One region of the Cytobacillus sp. MT66 genome, then DNA from elsewhere that is predicted to be linked to it. Evidence: predicted binding sites of a transcription regulator. Region 1 holds the regulator's gene; each other region holds the start of a gene.
The links. Region 1 encodes Rex, which represses fermentation and respiration genes when NADH is low (regulators of the CRP and FNR family bind a similar motif). Its sites were predicted from a motif close to TTGTGAAATATTTCACAA; they were not measured.

Region 1 (7,532 bases):
GGCTCATCAAGAATTAAGAAATTAGCTTTTTGCATCATAAGTTTAGCGAGAGCAAGCCGAGCTTTTTCGCCGCCGCTCAAAGTGTTGACAATCTTTAAAACATCGTCGCCTGAGAATAGAAAGTTCCCAAGAATGGTGCGGATTTCTTTTTCAGGTTTCAGAGGGAAGTCATCCCAAAGTTCATTTAATACTCGTTTATTAGATGACAGATCCGCCTGTTCCTGATCATAGTAGCCAATCATGACATTAGAGCCCTTTTGAAAGTTTCCCGATAAGGCGGGCTGCTTTTCAACAATGGTTTTTAAAAGAGTAGACTTTCCGATTCCATTTGGTCCTACCAGGGCAATGCTTTCGCCTCGCGTGATCCGGAATGAAATCCCCTTTGAAATTTCTGCATCCTTATATCCGACTGATATGGAATCAGCTTTTAATACCTCATTGCCTGATTGCCTTTCTATATCAAAGCCAAAGGAGGCAGACTTTTCATCCCCTAAAGGACGATCCATCAGCTCCATGCGATCTAGCTGTTTTCTGCGGCTTTGTGCCCTTTTGGTGGTGGAGGCACGAGCCAGATTTCGCTGAATAAAATCCTGCAGCTTCGCAACTTCTTCCTGCTGTTTTTCAAACAGCTTCATTTCCCTTTCAAAATTAGCTGCTTTTTGGTCAAGGTAAGAGCTATAGTTCCCTGTGTACTTTCGGGTTTGTTTTCTCGATAATTCATAAACTAAGGTAACTACTTTATCAAGAAAATACCGGTCGTGAGAAACGATTAAAATGGCTCCATCATAACTCTGCAAGTATTGCTCAAGCCATGACAGTGTTTCAATATCTAGATGGTTCGTCGGCTCGTCCAGGATTAAAATATCGGGTTTGGTCAATAATAGCTTTCCTAAAGCGAGCCTTGTTTTTTGGCCCCCGCTTAACGTGGAAATCTTTGTTTCGTAGCTGAAGGAATGAAAGTTTAACCCGTGAAGAACGGAGCGGATATCCGATTCATACTGATAGCCGCCTTGCTCCTTAAATTGAACCTGTAGCAGATCATATTCTTTTAAAATACGTTCATACTCATCGGGATTGGCAATAAGATCGGGATCCGCCATTTTTTCCTCCAGGCGGCGTAAATCCTTTTCCTGCTTTTGCAAATCCTCAAATACAGTCAGCATTTCATCCCATATAGACCGGTCGGATTCTAGACCGGTGTTTTGGGCAAGATAGCCGATTTCAATCCCTTTCGGCTTAATAATATCTCCGGAATCATAGGACATTTGACCGGCAATTATTTTTAGCAGCGTGGATTTGCCAGCCCCATTTCGCCCGACTAAGGCAATCCGGTCTCTAGTTTGTACTTCAAGCTTTATATTCGATAAAATGGTATCAGCACCAAAGTTTTTTTCTAGCTGATTAACCTGCAGTAGAATCATTTCTTTCACCTCTATACTCTAGAAATAGTGTAACCTATTCGAATTAGGCGGGCAACAAAGGAAGCATAGTTAAAGACATTCGTATCTTGAAAACTGGGTGCGGAAAATTGTGAAAATTACCACAAGAAATACACAGCTTAAAAAAAATAGTGTATGATTTGAATGTGAGGTGTTTATTTAAAATGGCAGATTTCACTCATTTTAATCAAGAGGGCAGGGCGAAAATGGTAGATGTAAGCGATAAGCCTGAGACAGCCCGGACAGCAATTGCACGATCAAGCATTACAGTTAGCAATGAAATATATGAAAAAATAACTGCTAATAAAATGAAAAAAGGCGATGTCCTGGCCGTTGCACAGGTAGCTGGAATCATGGCAGCCAAAAAAACATGGGATATTGTCCCGATGTGCCATCCAATTTCTTTAACCGGAGTGGATATATCCTTTGCATGGAAAGAGGAAAAAGAACAGTACATATTATTAATCGATGCATCTGTAAAAACCAAGGGCAATACCGGTGTTGAAATGGAAGCGCTAACGGCTGCATCTGTCTGCGCATTAACAGTCTATGATATGTGCAAAGCTATCGATAAAGGAATGGTAATAGGGGAAACTTATTTAGTAGAAAAAACAGGCGGAAAAAACGGAGATTTCAAAAGAGAATCCATTTAACATTTTATTATTTAAGAAAGGGAGGGACATCAATGCCGAATGAATCAATGAAAATACCGCAGGCAACTGCAAAACGGCTCCCTTTATACTACAGATTTATAAAGAATTTACACTCCTCGGGCAAACAAAGGGTTTCATCTGCGGAGTTAAGCGAAGCTGTTAAAGTGGATTCTGCAACTATTCGAAGGGACTTTTCCTATTTTGGGGCTTTAGGGAAAAAGGGCTATGGATATAATGTCAATTATTTATTGAACTTTTTTCGGAAAACCCTGGATCAGGATGAGCTCACAAAAGTTGCCCTTATTGGGGTAGGGAATTTAGGAACCGCGTTCCTCAACTATAATTTTCTCAAAAATAACAATACGAAAATTGAAGTAGCCTTTGATGTGGATGCAGGCAAAATTGGCACAAAGATTGGAGAGGTTCCTGTTTTTCATATGGACAATCTCGAAAAAGTTCTCAGAGAGCAGCAGATCCGGGTCGCCATTTTGACTGTTCCGGCCCCTGCAGCGCAGGCCATTGCCGATCGGCTTGTTCATAGTGATGTGAAAGGGATCTTGAACTTTACTCCAGCAAGATTAAACCTTCCTTCAACCATCAGAATTCACCATATTGACTTAGCTGTAGAGCTGCAATCGCTCATCTACTTCTTGAAGAATTATCCGATTGATACGGAAGAGGATTAAAAAAATGAGCCAAAATTGAAGTGGCTCATTTTTTGTTCTGTGCTTTCTTAAATTTAAAATGAAAAGCAATCATCCTCAGACCGCTTCCTAAATCGAAGGTTGCAATAAGAATGAGGAAGTAAGTGAAAATCCCCCATGTTTGTTCCCTTTGAACATTTTCTATGGCAATGGATGTGAAAAGAATTCCGAGAATAATGTAAACGATCCCAGAAAACAAGGACCCCCTCATAATAAACCTCCAATAATGGCTTGCATTTTTTCCATTTGCTGCAGCCAATTTTCAATACTTTCCTGATTAAGCTGCAGGATTGCGACTAAGGTATTCATCGAAACATGGGCAAAGATCGGAACGATAATCCGCTTTGTTCTTACATATAGAAAGGCAAAGGTAAAGCCCATGGCTGAATATAACAGGACGTGTTCAGGCTCTGCATGTGCCAATGCAAAAATAACTGAACTTATTAGTGCCGATAAAATAAAATTAAGCCTCTGATGCAGGGCGCCAAAGATAATTTTTCGAAAAACGATTTCCTCAAGAATTGGCCCAATAATGGAACTTATCAGGATGACAAATGGAAAAGCTTCTATCAGACGCATAATGCTTTGCGTATTTTCTGAGCCCATTTCTATTCCGATAAGTCTTTCGATATTTGCGGCAAATGACTGGGCAAATAAGGCGAGAAAGACACCGCCAATCGCCCATGCAGCAGCAGTAATTGGTGAGGATGCACTCCTCATCGGATTATTTTTCATTTCTTTTCGCAAAAGCGCAAGGGTGATGATAAGCGTGATTGTAAAGCTGATCATAATCCAGGCTGCTACAGCAAATATCTCTATGTCCTCGGGGGGCTTCCCAAACAAAGAAGCCGCGAATACAACAAGGGGCACACCGGCAATGCTTGAGAATTGCATGACAATATAAGCAATAAGAATGAACCAATATTCCTTTTTCAATCTATTGTCTCCTTAAATTTGCTGATTCATAATGATACCTTTCCATTTTACTAATAAAGAGGAGCTTTTTTCAAATTGTAGGTGTTTTTAACAGCAGGAATAAGGATAAACTATTTGAGGTGCTAAGGTTCAGTGATCAGAACTTATATGATGATGATTTTTTTTGCAAAAAATAAAGCTTCTCTCTTGCAAATAGATTTGAAATTCATTAATATAATAATTGTGTTAGCACTCATCAGAGGAGAGTGCTAATAAATAAAATTTACATATTTTATTGAGGAGGTAGTTTCACTTGTTAAAGCCACTAGGTGATCGAATTATTATCGAGCTTGTTGAAACAGAAGAAAAAACTGCAAGCGGTATTGTGTTGCCGGATACTGCAAAGGAAAAGCCTCAAGAAGGCAGAGTTGTTGCTGTAGGAACTGGCCGTGTTCTTGATAATGGCGAACGTGTTGCACTTGAAGTTGCCCAAGGCGATCGTATTATCTTCTCAAAGTATGCCGGTACTGAAGTGAAGTATGAAGGCAAAGAATATTTAATTCTGCGTGAAAATGATATTCTTGCTATTGTCGGCTAATAGCTTACAAGTTAATATCCTATCTGTTAATAAATAGCGATGAATGTATTTAGAAGATAAATTTCTTACTATTTTTGAGGAGGTTTTTACAAATGGCTAAAGACATTAAATTTAGTGAAGATGCCCGCCGCGCGATGCTTCGCGGTGTTGATGCTCTAGCGGATGCAGTAAAAGTAACTCTTGGACCTAAAGGACGCAACGTGGTTCTTGAGAAAAAATTTGGTTCACCTCTTATTACAAATGATGGTGTAACCATCGCAAAAGAAATTGAATTAGAAGATGCTTTCGAAAACATGGGTGCAAAGCTAGTAGCTGAAGTTGCAAGCAAAACAAACGATGTAGCTGGTGACGGTACAACTACGGCGACTGTTCTTGCTCAAGCCATGATCAGAGAAGGCCTTAAAAACGTAACAGCTGGCGCGAACCCAATGGGTATCCGCAAAGGAATCGAAAAAGCTGTTGTAACAGCTGTTGAAGGATTAAAAGCTATCTCTAAGCCAATTGAAGGAAAAGAGTCTATTGCACAGGTTGCTTCTATTTCTTCTGATGACAAAGAAGTTGGCCAATTAATCGCTGAAGCTATGGAGCGCGTTGGCAACGATGGTGTTATCACAATTGAAGAATCTAAAGGATTCACAACAGAGCTTGATGTGGTTGAAGGTATGCAGTTCGACCGCGGATATGCATCACCATACATGGTAACTGATTCTGATAAAATGGAAGCAGTTCTAGACAATCCTTACATCTTAATCACTGATAAGAAGATTGCCAGCATTCAAGAAATCCTTCCAGTTCTTGAGCAAGTGGTACAGCAAGGCAAGCCATTATTGCTAATTGCTGAAGATGTAGAAGGCGAAGCACTTGCTACATTAGTTCTTAACAAGCTTCGCGGAACATTTAATGCAGTAGCTGTAAAAGCTCCTGGATTCGGTGACCGCCGTAAAGCAATGCTTGAAGATATCGCGATCCTAACTGGCGGTGAAGTTATCACTGAAGAATTAGGCCGCGATCTTAAATCTACTACAATCGAAGCTTTAGGACGTGCTTCTAAAGTGGTTGTTTCAAAAGAAAACACAACAATCGTTGAAGGTGCCGGAGACAGTGCACAAATCGCTTCACGTGTGAACCAAATCCGTGTTCAAATGGAAGAAACAACTTCTGAATTTGACCGTGAAAAATTACAAGAGCGTCTTGCTAAATTAGCTGGCGGTGTAGCTGTTATCAAAGTTGGTGCTGCTACTGAAACAGAACTTAAAGAGCGCAAGCTTCGCATCGAGGATGCTTTAAACGCAACTCGTGCTGCTGTTGAAGAAGGTATTGTTTCCGGCGGTGGCGTAGCGCTTCTAAACGTTTACAACAAAGTAGCTGAATTACAAGCTGAAGGCGATATCGCTACTGGTATCAACATTGTTCTTCGCGCAATGGAAGAACCGATGCGTCAAATCGCTCACAATGCTGGCCTTGAAGGATCTGTTATCGTTGAGCGCTTAAAGCGTGAAGAAGTTGGAACAGGCTTCAATGCTGCAACTGGCGAATGGGTAAACATGGTTGACGCTGGTATCGTTGACCCAACTAAGGTTACTCGTTCAGCCCTTCAAAACGCTGCATCTGTAGCTGCTATGTTCTTAACAACAGAAGCAGTAATTGCTGACAAGCCAGAGCCACCAGGTGCAGGAATGCCTGACATGGGCGGCATGGGCGGTATGGGCGGCATGATGTAATAACGCCATTAATCCCTTGATATATCAAGGAACTTCCTGATGCTACTTTATTAGGGTAACGAAAGGGTAACATCAGGAACAAAAAAAATAGAGGTTTTCCATGAGTCGTATAAACTCTTGGGAAGCCTCTTTTTTTATGCTCTTGGTAATGTTCGAAATACACCGTAAAACATTGTAATCTGTTCGGAGCAGGGACAATGCTATAAGATTTCAGGGTTGCTCCATAAGGATTTGTTGGAAAGGGCAAAAAGTATCATTTTTCCATTGTTGCAAAATTCCCCATTGAAATGGATAGGCGGTTCCAGCTGTTAATTTGATTGATCATAATAACAAGATCTACATACTCTTTGTCACTAAAATGCTCACGGACTCGATTATAAAGATCATCAGGTACGCGCATAGCTGAAACCAGTGTCAGATGTTCGGCTAACTCTAAAGCAACTTTTTCAGCATCTGTATAGAAATCGCACTCCCTCCATGCGCTAACACAGTATATTCGCTGTTCCGTTTCACCCATTTTTCGTGCATCTATCGTATGCATATTCAAACAATATGCACAGCCGTTAATTTGCGAAGCACGAATTTTAATAAGTTCACGAAGTTTTCGTTCAATTGCTGTCGTTTTCGTGTACTTCTCCATCTCCAACATAATGTTAAGTGCTTCCGGTGCGATTTCATAATAATTAATACGTTGTTCCATTTTCATATCCTCCTAAAACCATATTTTAAAAAGTGTCTTAATCCAATGAGAAGAACATACATTCTTATTATATAGCGGGATTATAATTAAGTATAGTAAAAGGAAGAATTCCAATAGTAGGTTCATAGGAAATAATCCTTATAATTGGCGTTATTTTCAAAAAAACTAATGGATAATTTTTCTATACAGTAGTAAAATTGAACTGTTTTCTTTTTATTTGAAATAGCTGTTTTCCGACTTTTTGGGAGTTTAGGAGCGTGCTTTTTTGTGGGAATAGAAAAACATTAAGGAGGATCATCAATGATTTTTAATGATTGGAAGTACGCTGCTTCTGTGCTATTGATTATTGGAGGGTTATTAACAGGGTGTGAGGATAAAAATGAAAGTCATTCTACTACTGAATCTTCAAGGGCTGAAACTGCGCAAACCGAAACTGCACAAACCGAAACAAAGACATTGGCAGAACAAGGATATGAACTAAAAACTGTCTTATCTTATGGTGAAAATATTAATATTGTTTCACTTGAAAAGAATGGGTCAGAGTATGTTGCTGCCATTGATGATAACTTCAACTGGTTGATGGAACCGACAGATGAATACAAATTCGGGGATTTGGAATTTATTGACGGGTTATCTTTAGCAAGTATTCCCGAGACAAGAGAAATGATACTAGCACAAGATCCTGATGCTAAATTGTACGGCTACATAAATATAAAGGGCGAGTGGGTTATCAAGCCAGTTTACAGATATGCCAATAAGTTTTCAAATGGGGTAGCAGTAGTAAATACTGTTGAGGAAGATC
Region 2 (7,532 bases), on a different contig from region 1:
TATTTTGCAAGGAACCAAAATCAGGGCTTCCTTGACCGCCTGCAAAATTATTCATCGCTACAGGCACAAGTGTAATACCTATAATTGTTACAACAGAGCCAGTTACAACTGGCGGGAAAAACCGGACAAGTTTGCCGAAATACTTAGATATTAAAATAATAATTAAGCCTGAAACAATAATGGAACCGTAAATAGATGAAATCCCATATTGATTGCCAATGGCAACGATTGGACCAACTGCGGTAAAAGTACAGCCCAGAACAATCGGAAGTCCTATCCCAAAATATTTATTTCGCCAAACCTGTAGGATTGTGGCTAATCCGCTTGTCAAAATGTCAATTGATACAAGGTATGTCAGCTGCTCTCCGGTCAGCCCGATGGCTCCGCCGATAATTAACGGTACAATGACTGCACCTGCATACATCGCTAAAACATGCTGGATTCCAAGTGATGTGATTTTAAATGGATGATGTTTCATATAAGGACGTCCTCCGTTTGATTAGAAATAAATGTTACCTTCCCGTCTGTAAGTCCGCTGATTCTTGCAAGCGATTCTACACGATAGCCTTTTTCACGAAGAAGATCCCCGCCTTCCTGGAAGCCTTTTTCAATAACGATTCCGATTCCGCTGGTATGTGCTTTGGCCTGCTTGACAATATCGACAAGTCCGAGAGCTGCCTGTCCATTTGCCAAGAAATCATCGATGACTAAAACCCGGTCGGATTTATTTAAAAATTTCTTTGAAACCGAAATCTCATTGGATTCCTGTTTTGTAAAGGAATAGACGGACGCTGTGTAAAGCTCATTAATCAGTGTCAATGATTTTTTCTTCCTTGCAAAAATAACTGGCACTTCTAAGAACAAACCTGCCATCACAGAAGGGGCAATCCCAGAGGATTCAATCGTTAAAATTTTTGTAATTCCTTCATCCTTAAATCTTTTGGCAAATTCTTTGCCGATTTCCTGCATAAGGAACGGGTCAATTTGATGGTTTAGAAATGAGTCTACTTTTAAAACCGAGTCAGATAATACGATTCCCTCAGTTAAAATTTTCTCTTTTAAAAGCTTCATTATGCTCCTCCTATGTTAAGGGTTATCTAAAAAACAAAAAAGCCTCAAAGACACTGCATCACTCTTTATGAAATATGAGTGAAGCAATGACCTTGAGGCATAGCTGTGATGATAGCATTAAAAACATCACAAAATTATCATTGCTCACCCATAGTCGGATTCTTTACGGGAACCCGGTAGAAACTTACGAGCCATATTCTCGTGATTATATGAGTGAATGTCTATTAAATTTGATATAGCCATTATAGCACGCTCGTGATGAAATTCAATATTTTTCGCGAAATTCACGAATTATTTTCGTTAATTTAAACTAAATGTTCGTGATTTCTCTGTTTGTAAAGAATTTATTAGCTGGCCAAAAAACACAATTTTACACGCCTTCACTACTTTTTTTTGTGATATCGTTCACATTTTTTAAAAAATCCTTCACAATTCCTTCACAATTATCACACTCTTACAGTGATTAGCATCACTGTTATATCAATTTTCCACCATTATCATAGTATTTAAGTTATGAATGAACATTTTGTGAAGTGGTAAAAAACCCCTAGATTCTAGGGATTAGTTGAGTATGATGAAAGTGTAATCATTAATTCATCCCAATTTTTGAGAGGAGTGAAGGAAAATGGCGAAAACGGAACTTCAGGAGAAAACGAACACAAAAATTGAAACAGACGAGGGTTCAAATTTGAAAGGAACGTTAGCTTCCGTTTTCCTATTAGGAGCATTCCTAATAGTGACTTGGGTCGGTGTGTACTATTTATACCTAGACCGTTTCTAAAAAATTGAAAGGGGAAAAAGCCATGCATATGCATAAATTTGAAAAAGCCTGGCTCGGATTCGGGATTGGTGCTCTTCTAGTATTTTTAACTGTTATCGGGGTGAGCGCATTCTATCTTGGAAATCAGCCGCCAAGCTGTTTAGCAACCATTGATCCAGAAAAGGTTGATACAACCGCACCATTTAACGAGCCTGGATTAAAAAAAGTGGAAGGAAAGGAATGGGACTATGAATTAGTCTTTGTTGCTTCCGCATTTAATTATAATCCTGGTGAAGTAAAAGTTCCACTTGGAGCTAAAGTAAAAGTAATGGCAACATCAAAGGATGTTGTTCACGGATTTGAAGTTGCCGGAACGAACATAAATATGATGCTTGAACCTGGTTATATCAGTGAACTTGTTACGACATTTGACAAACCGGGCGAATACTTAATCTTATGTAATGAATATTGTGGAATTGGACACCACATGATGTCTTCAAAAATCGAGGTGGTTGAATAATGGCAAGCTTTACTGCTATTCAAAAGGTTGACCGTCGTGACGGCAAATTGGCAATGGCCCATTTCTTTGTAGCATTTATTGCGTTAGCAATCGGAGGATTAGCTGGTTTACTGCAAACGCTCGTCCGTTCAGGAAAGCTTGAGCTTCCTGCTGGAATTGGATATTATCAGATCTTAACCGTTCACGGGGTTGTACTCGGACTTGTATTAACTACATTCTTTATTATGGGATTTCAGCTTGCAGCCGTCAGCAAAACTGCCGGCACTTTGACTGGCCGTCAGCGCAAGGTTGGCTGGATTGGTTTTTGGACCATGACTATTGGTACTGTCATGGCAGCTACGATGGTTCTTTTAAATAAGGCGACAGTTCTTTATACTTTCTATGCCCCATTGCAGGCGCATGCTGTTTATTATCTCGGCTTAACCTTTGTTATTGTGGGAAGCTGGCTTGTTGGCGCAGCTATTATTATGAAATATGCTGAGTGGAGAAGAACAAATCCAGGTCAGCCTAGCCCGCTTCTGACTTTTATGTCACTAGTTAATACCTTAATGTGGATTGTTGCAACAATCGGTGTAGCAGCAACTGTATTGATTCAATTATTGCCTTGGTCTTTAGGTTTAGTAGAAACAGTGAATGTCGGTGTAAGCCGTACCCTATTCTGGTACTTTGGCCACCCGCTCGTATACTTCTGGTTATTGCCAGCTTACATGACTTGGTATGCGATTATTCCAAAGATTATTGGCGGAAAAATATTCTCAGATTCATTAGCACGTATGTCATTTATTCTTTTCCTATTGTTCTCAATACCTGTCGGTTTCCACCACCAGCTATTAGAGCCAGGAATTGACCCAGCATGGAAGTTCTTACAGGTTGTGTTAACATTCCTTGTTGTTATTCCATCATTAATGACTGCATTCAGTTTATTTGCAACCTTCGAAAGCTTCGGCCGCTCTAAAGGGGCAAAAGGTCTATTCGGCTGGATTAAGAAGCTTCCTTGGGGAGATGCGAGATTTACTTTGCCGTTTATCGGAATGGTTTCCTTTATTCCGGCAGGTGCAGGCGGTATTGTCAACGCCTCTCACCAAATGAACCAGGTTGTCCATAACACCATTTGGGTTACTGGTCACTTCCACCTTACAGTTGCTACAGCTGTTGTATTAACTTTCTTTGGTGTAGCTTTCTGGCTTGTTCCGCATTTAACAGGCCGTGTATTTACAAAAAAGATGAACAAACTAGCCTTAATTCAAGGGATCACATGGACAATCGGGATGACATTTATGTCAGGATCCATGCACGCTGCCGGTCTTCTAGGCGCACCACGCCGTTCTTCATTCTCAGAATACGGAGGTTCTGCACAAGCTGCTGAGTGGATTCCATATCAAATTGCACAGGCAGTTGGCGGTTCTATCCTTTTCATCGGCATCATCCTAATGCTTATTATCTTTATCAACCTAGCATTCTTTGCTCCTAAAGGAGATCAGGAATTCCCTGTTGGAGAAGCAGCAAATCCAGCTGAAAAAGCTCCAATGGTATTTGAAAACTGGAAAATCTGGATTGGTATTACAGTAGCACTTATCCTTTTCGCTTATACCATTCCATTTATCGACCTTATTGAAAACGCACCTCCAGGATCAAAGGGATACAAACTCTGGTAACCTTTTAGATAAAAAAAGCTCCGGCAATCGCCGGAGTTTTTTTATTTAGTTAGCTATATCCGTTTTCTCTGTCAGCACTGATCTTCTTTTCCCAAAGTTAAGGTTTACAATAATAACCGAGCATAAAATTAATGCGGCCCCAGCCATTTGAATGATCCCCAAGCTCTCCTGATAAAGCAGTACACCTACTGCCGTAGCGACAACGGGCTCAACGGTTGCAATAACAGCTGCCTTACTCCCCTCTGTTTTCTCAAGTCCCCATGTATAAACTAAAAAGGCTAAGACAGTTGGAATAAATCCTAATCCTGCGCCAAAAAGAATGACCTTCATATTTAATAGCAGATCTATTTTTTCCCACAGATGTGTAAATGGAATTAACGCGATAGCCGCAATGCTGAAGGTATACAGTGTAATTGTAAAGGGTTGGTACTTTCTTAAAGCAAACTTTCCGAAAATCGTATATAATGCATAACCGAAGCCAGACCCCAAGCCAACAATGATTCCGAAAAGAGTAATCTTAGAATCTCCTGATGATACACCTGCAATTAGAAAGCAGCCGATAATCGTACCAATTACTGCGATGATCTTATTTATGCTTAAGCCTTCTTTTAAAAAAATAAATGACAGAATAGTAACAAAAGCCGGTGAAGTATAAAGCAAAATGACCGCCACCGAAATATTCATTTCGCTGATTGCTGTAAAATAACAAAAGTTAAAAAAGACAATACTTAAAATTCCTGTACCGATAAAAAACCTTATATCTGACCATTTTTGCAGCTTCATCTGGTCACGATAACGGAACAGGGCTATAAGCAGAAGAAATACCGCGGCCCAGATAACACGAATAGCCACAATTTCCATCGGTTTAAATCCAAACTCCGCCAATCCTTTTACAAAAACAGCAATAATTCCCCATAGGCTTGCCCCAAATGCAATCATGATATAAGGAAGCAGCTTTTTCATGTTCATCCCCCTAAAAAAAAGGAATGACTTGAAGCCATCCCTTTTAAGTCAAACTTTAGCTTAGCTGATATACTTTGCTATATTTTTCGCTTAAATAATCAATTAAATATTTGGCGTTTAATCCCTCACCTGTTACATCATTTAAAATTTCAAGCGGTTTTTTCATTTTACCATATTGGTGAATATTATCTGTCAGCCATTTTTTAATTGGCTGCAAATCCCCTTCTGCCAAAAGCTCATCAAACTGTGGAATATCCTTTAACATTGCATGTTTAAATTGGGCAGCATACATATACCCTAGGGCATAGGATGGAAAATAGCCAAACATTCCGCCTGCCCAATGTACATCCTGAAGGACGCCGTTTCCATCATGATCAGGCTTTACCCCTAAATACTGTTCATACTTTGCATTCCAAATTTGCGGAAGATCCTTAACCTCTATTTCATCATTAAAGATTGCTTTTTCCAATTCATAACGGATGATGATATGGAGCGGATATGTTAACTCATCTGCCTCAATACGAATCAGTGATGGCTTAGATTCATTGATCGCCCGAAAATAATCATCCACATTAACTTCATCAAACTGGCCATCTGCATATGATTTTAATAGATCATAATTCTTCCTCCAAAAGGATTCATTTCGGCCGACAAAGTTTTCATAGAAGAGCGACTGTGATTCATGGATTCCCATGGAAGTTCCATCACATAATAGAGTTCCATTTAATTCTGATGCAATATTTTGCTCATAGATACCATGACCGCCTTCATGAATCGAACCAAACACGGCCATCCTGAAGTCCTTTTCATCATACCTTGTTGTCACACGTACATCTCCTGAATTAATGCCTGTGGCAAATGGATGAACTGTTTCATCTAATCGGCCAGCATTGAAGTCGTAGCCAATTTGCTTTAATATCTCAATAATTAATTCGCGCTGTTTTTCCTTTGGAAAATGGGCAAACAAAAAAGATGTATCTGGCTTATGCTTTGATTCAGCAATTTTTTGCACGAGCGGAACAATGTTTTCACGAAGCTGGCTAAAGACCTTATCTAAAACATCAACAGTGATGCCTGGTTCGTACATATCCAGTAAGGTATTATACTTATTTCCTTCATAGCCCCAATATCCGATAAAACGCTTGGTCATCTCCACCAACTTTTCCAAATAAGGGCGGAACATCGCAAAATCAGCCTTGGCTCTCGCTTCCTCCCAGACGCTTTCAGCTTTTGACTGCAGAACAACATATTCTTTAAATTCGTCAGCTGGAATCTTTTTGTTGCGGTCATATTCTTTCTGGCATTCTTCCAGCAGTTTTTTTGTTATTTCCGAAAGGCCATTGCCTTCATTTGATAATTTTTCTATGTATTGAGCCATTTTCTCAGATGTAGACATATTAAATACTTCAGACGAAAGAATGCCTACAACCTCCGAACGCTGATCAATGCCTTTTTTTGGCGCCCCGGTCCTCATATCCCAATATATTAACGCTAAAGCTTCATTATAAGCTGAAATCTTTTTTACATATTCAATGAATTCTTTTTCAATATCCATTAATAATTGATCCATGTAAGCATTACCCCCTCATTATTTTCCTCTCCATTTTATCATATTCTTTTGAAAATGCAGTTTAAAATCATTACCGTTTTTTTCCTGCTGACAGAAAAAGGCAGCAGATATATATCTGCTGCCCCTAAATCATTTTTATTTTTGAGGAATACAGTTACGAAATAAGGATTCCTCTTACTTTCTTCCAATTGCAACTTTCCAGGTATCGGGCCCTTCTTCAACGTACTCCCAGGTAAATTGATCTCCTCTTTCCATCATAAACTGATATTGTAATGGTTTTGGATCATGATCATTAACTAAAAGCATATATTCACCAGATTCTAAAGAATCAAAAGTTCTGAAAATCGTTGGGTGCTTCTCACGCGGCGGGTAATCTGGAGCATTAACTGTCTGAGCATATTCTATCATTGTTTTATTCCTCCTTATGATTAACTACAGCCTTATTGTATAAAATCATTATCCTTTCAATAGTGAGTGGTGTCACAGGCTCCCTATGATATTTTCAACAGATTCCTAGTTTGCATTGGCCATTCTCGTTTTTCCGTTAAATAATCGTTATAATAAAGGTAAATAAAATATTTAGACATAGGAGATAGAATGAAACAATTTATTTTATTTCTCGTATTGATTTCTTTTATTGATATGTTTTCCCAGTTGCCGATCATGAGCACATTTGCAAAGGATTTAGGTGCTTCTCCTGCTCTGATTGGATTAACAGTCGGCATGTATTCCTTTACGAATATGTTTGGGAATATTCTAGCTGGTTACTGGATTGACCGGCAGGGTGCAAAAAAGGTCATTATTCTGGGCTTTATTCTAACAGCAGCAGCACTCCTTCTATATACTATAGTGAATCAGCCTGAACAATTGGCAGGTGTTCGTTTTCTTCATGGACTTTTTAGCGGTCTTCTTGTTCCAGCAGCATTTACGATTATTTCCAATAAAGGCAGCAGTGAAAAACAAGGAAAATCAATGGCCATTTCCGGGGTTGCT
Region 3 (7,532 bases), on a different contig from region 1:
TCTCCCATTTTGCCAACCCGCCCATTGGCGAAGGAGGAACGGCGGAGACTGCAATTGTCGCTTTAAGATATACGTACTTGCATTGGGGGTTTCATGCGTGGGCGATTTATTCTGTCATCGCCTTAATCCTTGCTTATTATAAATTTAGAAAAAAACTGCCAGGCTTAATGAGTGTCACCCTGCGGCCAATATTGGGTGAAAGAGCCAATGGACCTATTGGAACGGCTGTAGATGTCATCGCCGTATTTGCTACCATTTTTGGCGTGGCAGCTTCCTTAGGTCTAGGTGCAGCGCAAATTAATGGCGGCCTGCATTATGTTGCAGGTGTGCCTAATAACTTCACCATTCAGCTTATTATTATCGCGATTGTCACAGTTCTGTTTATCCTTTCAGCTAGTACAGGTCTGCAAAAAGGAATTAAGTTTTTGAGTAATGCGAATTTAGTGCTGGCCGTAATACTGCTCTTTGGCTTCTTGATCTTAAGTCCGACTGGATTTGTTCTTGACCTGTTTACAACAACATTTGGAAGCTATATACAAAACCTGCCGAGCATGGGATTAAGATTAGCTCCTTTTAATAAAGAACAAGCAGCATGGATTCAAGATTGGACGATATTTTACTGGGCCTGGTGGATTGCATGGGCACCTTTTGTCGGTACATTCATCGCCCGGGTTTCCAAAGGCAGAACGGTACGGGAATTTATGGTTGCCGTTCTAGTCATCCCCACCATTGTATGTGCCTTTTGGTTTAGCGTCTTTGGCGGCACAGCTATCTATTTTGATTATTTCCAAGGGGCCAATATAGCGGGCCAAAATTTAGAAACAGCCATCTTTCATGTGTATGATCTGCTGCCATTTTCAGGTGCTTTAGTCGTGGTTACACTATTGCTCATTTCAACATTTTTTATCACATCAGCAGATTCGGCCACATTTGTATTAGGCATGCAAACGGCACATGGCGATCTAAATCCGCCTAATGTGGTCAAAATCATTTGGGGTCTGTTTCTCGCGGCCTCTGCTGTTGTCCTGATGTTATCCGGAGGACTGAATGCGATGCAGACGGCAATCATCGTTAGCGCCTTCCCATTAACATTCGTCTTATTCGGCATGTCTGTTTCGATCTTAAAAGATTTTAGAAAAGAGGTTCCTGCTAGAAGCGGGGAAAAGAAACGGGCCAGAAAACTCAAATCGGGAGATGAGCCGGATCCAAATCTGGTCTAAAGCAGTATGATGTTATCAGTCAAAGGATTTGCTGACTGCGGGAGTCCGCTTATCGGACTCCCGATTGCTTTTTTCTTCTGCTTTGTCCGAAGAAGGCATTGCTTTGGACTCTATGCTGGCTTTTTTCTTCTGCTTTGTCCGAAGATGGCATCGCTTTGGACTCTATGCTCGCTTTTTTCTTCTGCTTTGTCCGAAGATGGCATTGCTTTGGACTCTACGCTCGCTTTTTTCTTCTGCTTTGTCCGAAGTCACCCGCTCTTCGGACTCCTGCCAGTTTTTTTCTCTCAGCTTTGTCCGAAGTCACTAGCTCTTTGGACTCCCACTAGTTTTTTCACCCAATCCTGTCCGATGTCGCCGCTTTTCTTCAGATTTGTTCCTCTATGATAAATTTTTTGTAATGACAGCAGCAGGCTTGCGTGTTAATATATGTGTCAAGACACATGTAATTTACTGAAGCTCTTTTCAATAAATCATTTGTGAAATATTTCTCAATCTACCAAGGAGGCAAATTATGAATACTTTAAAATTGCGGAAAATGCTGCAGGAGTTTTTGCTTGAGGATATAGGCGACCAAGATATGACAAGCCAGTCCATCTTTCCCCTCGATAAAAGAAGCCATGGGGTTTTTATCGCAAAAGAAAGCGGAGTTATATCCGGCTTAGAAATAATGAAAGTAGCTTATCATTTGCTGGATTCCACGATACAGGCAGAGTTCCATTTTTCCGACGGAGACCGTGTTGCTGCAGGTGATGTGATTGCAGCAGTTAACGGCCCTGTAGCCCATTTGCTCACAGGTGAACGAGTGATCTTAAATCTTATGCAAAGAATGAGCGGAATCGCAACGATCACCAACAGATGTGTAGAAGTTTTAAATGATCCCGGAATACATATTTGCGATACAAGAAAAACTGTCCCTGGACTGCGCATGCTTGATAAATATGCTGTTCGATCCGGCGGCGGGAAAAACCATCGGTATGGTCTTTACGATGGAGTCATGATTAAAGATAATCATATAGCCTATTGCGGATCGATTACGAAAGCGGTCCAAGCGGTGCGGGAAAAGGCTGGCCATATGGTTAAAATTGAGGTGGAAACGGAAGCGAAAGAAGAAGTTTTGGAAGCGGTGGAAGCTGGCGCAGACGTCATTATGTTCGATAACCGCAGCCCGGAGGAAGTGAAGGAATTTGCCCAATTAGTTCCTAAGACCATTATAACGGAGGCTTCTGGCAGAATAAATCTGGATAACTTAGCCTTCTATTCAGGAACAGGAGTGAATTATATTTCATTGGGATTTTTAACGCATTCTGTCAAGGCACTCGATATTAGCTTACAGGTCAAAGAAGGAAACAAAAAAGCATTTTAAATCCAGTGTTTTAGGCTGTGGGGGTTGGACAGATGTCAAAGAGGAATAAGACGGTCTATTTGATATTGGCCATAGGCGTTTTACTTTTAACAGGATGTAAGAATCAGGCTGAAGCAGTAACAGACAGTGCTTCAGACTCCATAAAAACGACCATCATTGGCGGACGTACTGGCGGCTCCTGGTCTGTTTTTACGGAAGGCATCGCAGAATCGATCCGCCGTGAAAATGAACACTCGATTATCACAGTAGAACCGGGCGGCATTGTAGAGAATCCTGCAAGCGTAGGGACAAACACTGTGCCCTATGGGTTGTCGTACGCAATGACTGCATACGCAGCATACAGCGGGAATGAACCCTATAAGAAAGCCTACAAGGATATTCGGGCTGTCAGTGTAGTCATTCCTGCAAATTACTATCAGCTTTTTGCAAGAGCAGATGTGACATTCGATTCATTAAAAGAAGTTAGAGAACATCAAGCCCCTCTGCGATTGGCGGTCGATCAGAAAGGTTCAGCAGGTGAAATCATCACCAGACATATTTTACAAGAATATGGTGTCACCTATAAGGATATTGTTTCCTGGGGCGGGTCGGTTGACCACTTAAGCGGATCAAAAACTATTGAGTTAATGGCAGATCATCGCATAGATGCAACCGGTGACGCCGTATCTGTTCCATCAAGTGATATTTTAGAGGCTTCCGTTACAAATCAATTGAAATTTTTCTCCTTAGATCATGATGTGCTCAAAGCGGCGGCAGAAAAATTAGGAATGGAATTAGGCACGATTCCAGCAGGAAGTTATAACTTCTTGCATCAAGATTTGGAAACATTGTATACCCCTGCTATTTTAATCGTGCATAAGGACGTGCCGGAAGATGAAGTGTATCGCATAGCAAAATCGATCTATGAAAACTTTGACTATCTAGGTACTGTTCATAGGGAATTTAAGAATCTATCAAAAGAAAACTTCAGCAAGGTTGGAAAGGTTCCCCTTCATCCAGGCGCTAAGAAGTTTTTCAGTGAGCAAGGACTGATCGAATGAAAAAAACAACCAATCTTAAAAGCTATTATTTAACAGCATGGTTAACGGAAAGTGACAAGCGAGACTTATCAGGACTTCCTTTGAAATTATTTGCCGGTTTCGCATTCATTCTATCATTGTTTCAAATTTGGTCCGTTGTTTGGGGAAAATTAGATCCCCTTCAGCTTTTAGCAACACATTTAACGTTCATTCTAGTGTTAACATTTTTGCTGTATAGTTTTTCTAAGAAAAATCACACTCATTCTGGTCCAACGAAAATAGATTATCTTTGTGCTTTGCTTGTCATGAGTGCAGGGATTTATTTCACCATCCATGCAGAACGGATCGCAGAACGAATTCCTGTTGTCGACCCATTAACCAATTGGGATATCCTATTTGGTTTAGTATTTGTCATTTTAAGTATTGAGGCTGCCCGCAGAACGATCGGTGTCCCGATAGTCATAATTGTACTGATTGGAATCAGCTATACACTTTGGGGTGATCATTTAAACGGGCTGGTTTGGCATAGGGAGTTCTCCTTATCAGAAGTGGTTGAAGATTTATCCTACAGCTTTAATGGCCTTTGGGGATCGCCTATTGCCGTTGCAGCCTCATTCGTATATATGTTTTTACTGTTTGGCTCCTTTCTGCAAAAGGCTGGAGCGGGTGAGTTTTTCTTTCAGCTTTCAACTGCGTTTGCCGGAAGGTCACAAGGGGGAGCGGCAAAGGTCGCAGTGCTTGCCAGTGCGTTTTTTGGCACTATATCAGGAAGCCCGACCGCGAACGTTGTGACAACGGGATCCTTTACGATTCCTGTGAGTAAAAGATCTGGCTATCGCCCAACTTTTGCTGCAGCAGTTGAGGCAGCTGCTTCCACTGGCGGAAGTATTTTACCGCCAATTATGGGATCCTCTGCTTTTTTAATGGCAGCCATCACACAGCTTCCCTATCGGTCGATTGTCATTGCTGCGATCATTCCTGGGATTCTATACTATCTTTCTTTGCTTTCTATTGTCCATTTCGAGGCACTAAGATTGGATTTGCCCAAAGCAAAAAAAGAGGATATTCCAAAGGTTTCAGATGTATTAAAAAAAGGATGGCACTACTTTATACCATTAATTGTACTAATCGGCTTTTTATTTAAAGGCTATAGTGCATCAACTACTGGATTTTATGGTGTTTTAGCAATTATTGCTGTCAGCTGGCTTCGGAAAGATACACGCATGGGCATTAGGAAGATTTTCGAAGCAATGGTCGAAGGGGCAAAGTCCTCCATCCCAGTCACAACTGCTTGCGCCGCAGCAGGTCTGGTCATTTCCGGAATTATGTCAACCGGACTTGGCGGAAAATTAACAAGCATTGTCCTAGGATTAACGGAAGGCATGCTGCTTCCAACCCTAATATTAGTCATGTTCATTTGCATTATTCTTGGAATGGGCATGCCTGTTGCTGCAGCATATATTTTAACTGCAATGCTCGCGGCACCGGCCCTAATGGAACTGGGGGTTTCTCTTATGGCAGCCCACTTGTTTATTGTCTATTTTTCCATTTTTTCAGCTATTACTCCTCCCGTTGCTGTGGCAGCCTATGCAGCGGCAGGCATCGCTGACTGCAACCCCAATCGGGTCGGAATCGAGGCTGTCCGATTAGGGCTAGTGGGGTTTATTGTTCCGTTTATGTTTGTTTTGGAACCTGTCCTTTTATTAGACGGCAGTCCAAGCCAAATCATTATAGCCTTTGCTACCGCAACTTTAGGTGTTATTTCATTGGGGGCTGGTGTTGTTGGCTGGCTCTTAACAAAAGCCTCCATGATTGATCGCGTGCTTATGATTGCCAGTGGCTTACTGCTTATCTACCCTCATGTTTTAGCTAGCGGGATTGGAGCAGGGTTATTTATTCTAGTTTTTGTACTGCAGAAAAAACGCAGTTATCAGCACCTGCATGCCCTGTAAGCGATGGAGATTTTACTCTATGGCTTTCAATTTTAAAAATTTTAGAGGAAATTAGTCCGTGCCGATTAGTTTCTTTTGCCCCCATGCCTGCATACAATAGGTAGTATTTCTAATACTTGGGGGCGTTTTTCATGATTCACACCGTTAAGCCGGGGGAAACTTTACATCAGATTTCCAAGGATTACCGGACTCCTCTAGCTGCGATTATTCGGGCCAACCCATCGATTAATCCTAATGTTCTATATGTTGGGCAAAAAATAACCATTCCTGGGTTTCCAAATGCAGAAACGATCCCTTATTCCATTGATATTTCACTTAATAATCGCAGACTTATGCTGTTCAGAAATGGAGGTCTTCAAAAGCAATACCCCATAGGAGTCGGAAAGATGCTGACTCAAACACCTGTAGGAAATTATATTATTATCAATAAGGCGCCAAATCCTGGCGGGCCATTTGGAACCATGTGGATGAGCTTGTCAAAAGAGCATTACGGCATCCATGGAACCAATAATCCGAGTTCGATCGGAAAATTTGTGTCACATGGCTGCGTACGGATGCATAACCGGGATGTTGAAGAATTAGCCCGGACGATTCCTATTGGCACACCTGTTCATATACATTCATGAAAATAAAACAGGATTGAATTCCCTTCGTACTCAATATAAAACTGCACCTCAAGTTTGGAGGTGCAGTTCATTCATTATGAACCTTTAATATAGAGAAAAATTATAACTATAATAATTAGTCCTATAAATATGAAAGGCATAATGCCTGAACTATACACAACATAAACCCTTATGCTGCGGATTGCATTTACGACAAGAAATATGAATAATAAAATCCCTAAAGACATAATGAGAGGCGCATATTTATTTCTTCTCAAGCTATCAGCCCCTTTTTTAAAACTGACTTATTCTTGATTAGGAAATGTGCTGCCAAAGGATATGGGGATCATTTTATTAAGGCTTTTGTAAAACAATATGTAAATCACATCTTGTATTATTCAGGAATTTTGTGGAAAAAACAAGAGACTCCCGCTACAGGAGTCTCATTTACGTTATAGCTAGCTAGATGCTTATTTTTTTTACATATCCTCATTATTTGCATTAGGATCCATAGATTCTTCTGCACCTTCGCCTGCTTTGTTTCCCAATGCACCGCCAGCAATGGCTCCAGCAACTGTACCAAGTGGCCCTAAGATAGAACCCGCTGCAGCACCTGCAACAGCACCGGCACCTGTTCCTAAGGCTTCACCTGCATTGACATCATCACGATTTCGTTTGTTGTCCGCCAAATTTAATCACTCCTTTATTAGTTTGGGCAGTGTAATATTAGCAATAAATTTCCCCCTAGTGTTAGGTTCTTCTACACATCCCTATAAGATAACTTGCCCAATATTGACATTTTTTCTCGGTTTCTTTTTGTCCTATTATTTCCAATTGGGCAAATTAACTGCGGAAGGTAAGTTCGTAACTGAATCACTTTTGTTGGAAGTTTTTATGAAATGGCTTATGCTTGGTGTAGAAATCACATTAAATGGAGGGGAACTAGATGCAATTAACAGTTTATTTAGCTGGACAAATTCACGATAACTGGAGAGAAGAATTACAGAGTAAGGCAAGGGAGAGGAATCTGCCATTAAACTTTGTTGCACCCCAAACCAATCATGATCGGTCCGATCAAATTGGTGAAGAAATTTTGGGCCAACAGCCAGGAGCATTATATAGAGATGATACTGCTTCTGATATTAACAACTTTAGAACACAGGTGCTTATGCAAAAATCAGATATTGTTATTGCTTTATTTGGTGAAAAATATCGACAGTGGAATACAGCAATGGACGCTAGCACAGCCATTGCCATGAATAAGCCAACCATTATTATCAGACCAGAATCCTTGATTCATCCATTAAAAGAGCTTTCAAACAAAGCCAATGTGACTGTTGAATCCATTGATCAAGCGTTAGATGTGATCGGGT

Region 2: the regulator Rex is predicted to act here: its motif matches at 1,465-1,482, upstream of AC1Q59_RS04540 (cytochrome c oxidase subunit 2A).
Region 3: the regulator Rex is predicted to act here: its motif matches at 1,695-1,712, upstream of nadC (carboxylating nicotinate-nucleotide diphosphorylase).

Annotation. Positions count from the first base shown of each region.
Region 1 covers NZ_JBXAFB010000030.1:3,888-11,419, forward strand. The annotation lists gene AC1Q59_RS24300 (ABC-F family ATP-binding cassette domain-containing protein) at 1-1,421, opposite strand, end outside; gene moaC (cyclic pyranopterin monophosphate synthase MoaC) at 1,604-2,092, shown strand; gene AC1Q59_RS24310 (redox-sensing transcriptional repressor Rex) at 2,125-2,778, shown strand; gene AC1Q59_RS24315 (DUF4305 domain-containing protein) at 2,804-3,007, opposite strand; gene AC1Q59_RS24320 (CPBP family intramembrane glutamic endopeptidase) at 3,004-3,732, opposite strand; gene groES (co-chaperone GroES) at 4,025-4,309, shown strand; gene groL (chaperonin GroEL) at 4,402-6,030, shown strand; gene AC1Q59_RS24335 (carboxymuconolactone decarboxylase family protein) at 6,284-6,730, opposite strand; gene AC1Q59_RS24340 (WG repeat-containing protein) at 7,031-7,532, shown strand, end outside.
Region 2 covers NZ_JBXAFB010000002.1:251,440-258,971, reverse strand. The annotation lists gene AC1Q59_RS04550 (nucleobase:cation symporter-2 family protein) at 1-478, opposite strand, end outside; gene AC1Q59_RS04545 (xanthine phosphoribosyltransferase) at 475-1,071, opposite strand; purine riboswitch at 1,203-1,304, opposite strand; gene AC1Q59_RS04540 (cytochrome c oxidase subunit 2A) at 1,697-1,852, shown strand; gene AC1Q59_RS04535 (cytochrome c oxidase subunit II) at 1,875-2,351, shown strand; gene AC1Q59_RS04530 (b(o/a)3-type cytochrome-c oxidase subunit 1) at 2,351-4,006, shown strand; gene AC1Q59_RS04525 (DMT family transporter) at 4,052-4,969, opposite strand; gene AC1Q59_RS04520 (carboxypeptidase M32) at 5,025-6,539, opposite strand; gene AC1Q59_RS04515 (DUF2249 domain-containing protein) at 6,714-6,947, opposite strand; gene AC1Q59_RS04510 (MFS transporter) at 7,137-7,532, shown strand, end outside.
Region 3 covers NZ_JBXAFB010000001.1:454,164-461,695, forward strand. The annotation lists gene AC1Q59_RS02190 (glycine betaine uptake BCCT transporter) at 1-1,220, shown strand, start outside; gene nadC (carboxylating nicotinate-nucleotide diphosphorylase) at 1,732-2,583, shown strand; gene AC1Q59_RS02200 (TAXI family TRAP transporter solute-binding subunit) at 2,616-3,623, shown strand; gene AC1Q59_RS02205 (TRAP transporter permease) at 3,620-5,554, shown strand; gene AC1Q59_RS02210 (L,D-transpeptidase family protein) at 5,686-6,180, shown strand; gene AC1Q59_RS02215 (hypothetical protein) at 6,639-6,848, opposite strand; gene AC1Q59_RS02220 (YtoQ family protein) at 7,106-7,532, shown strand, end outside.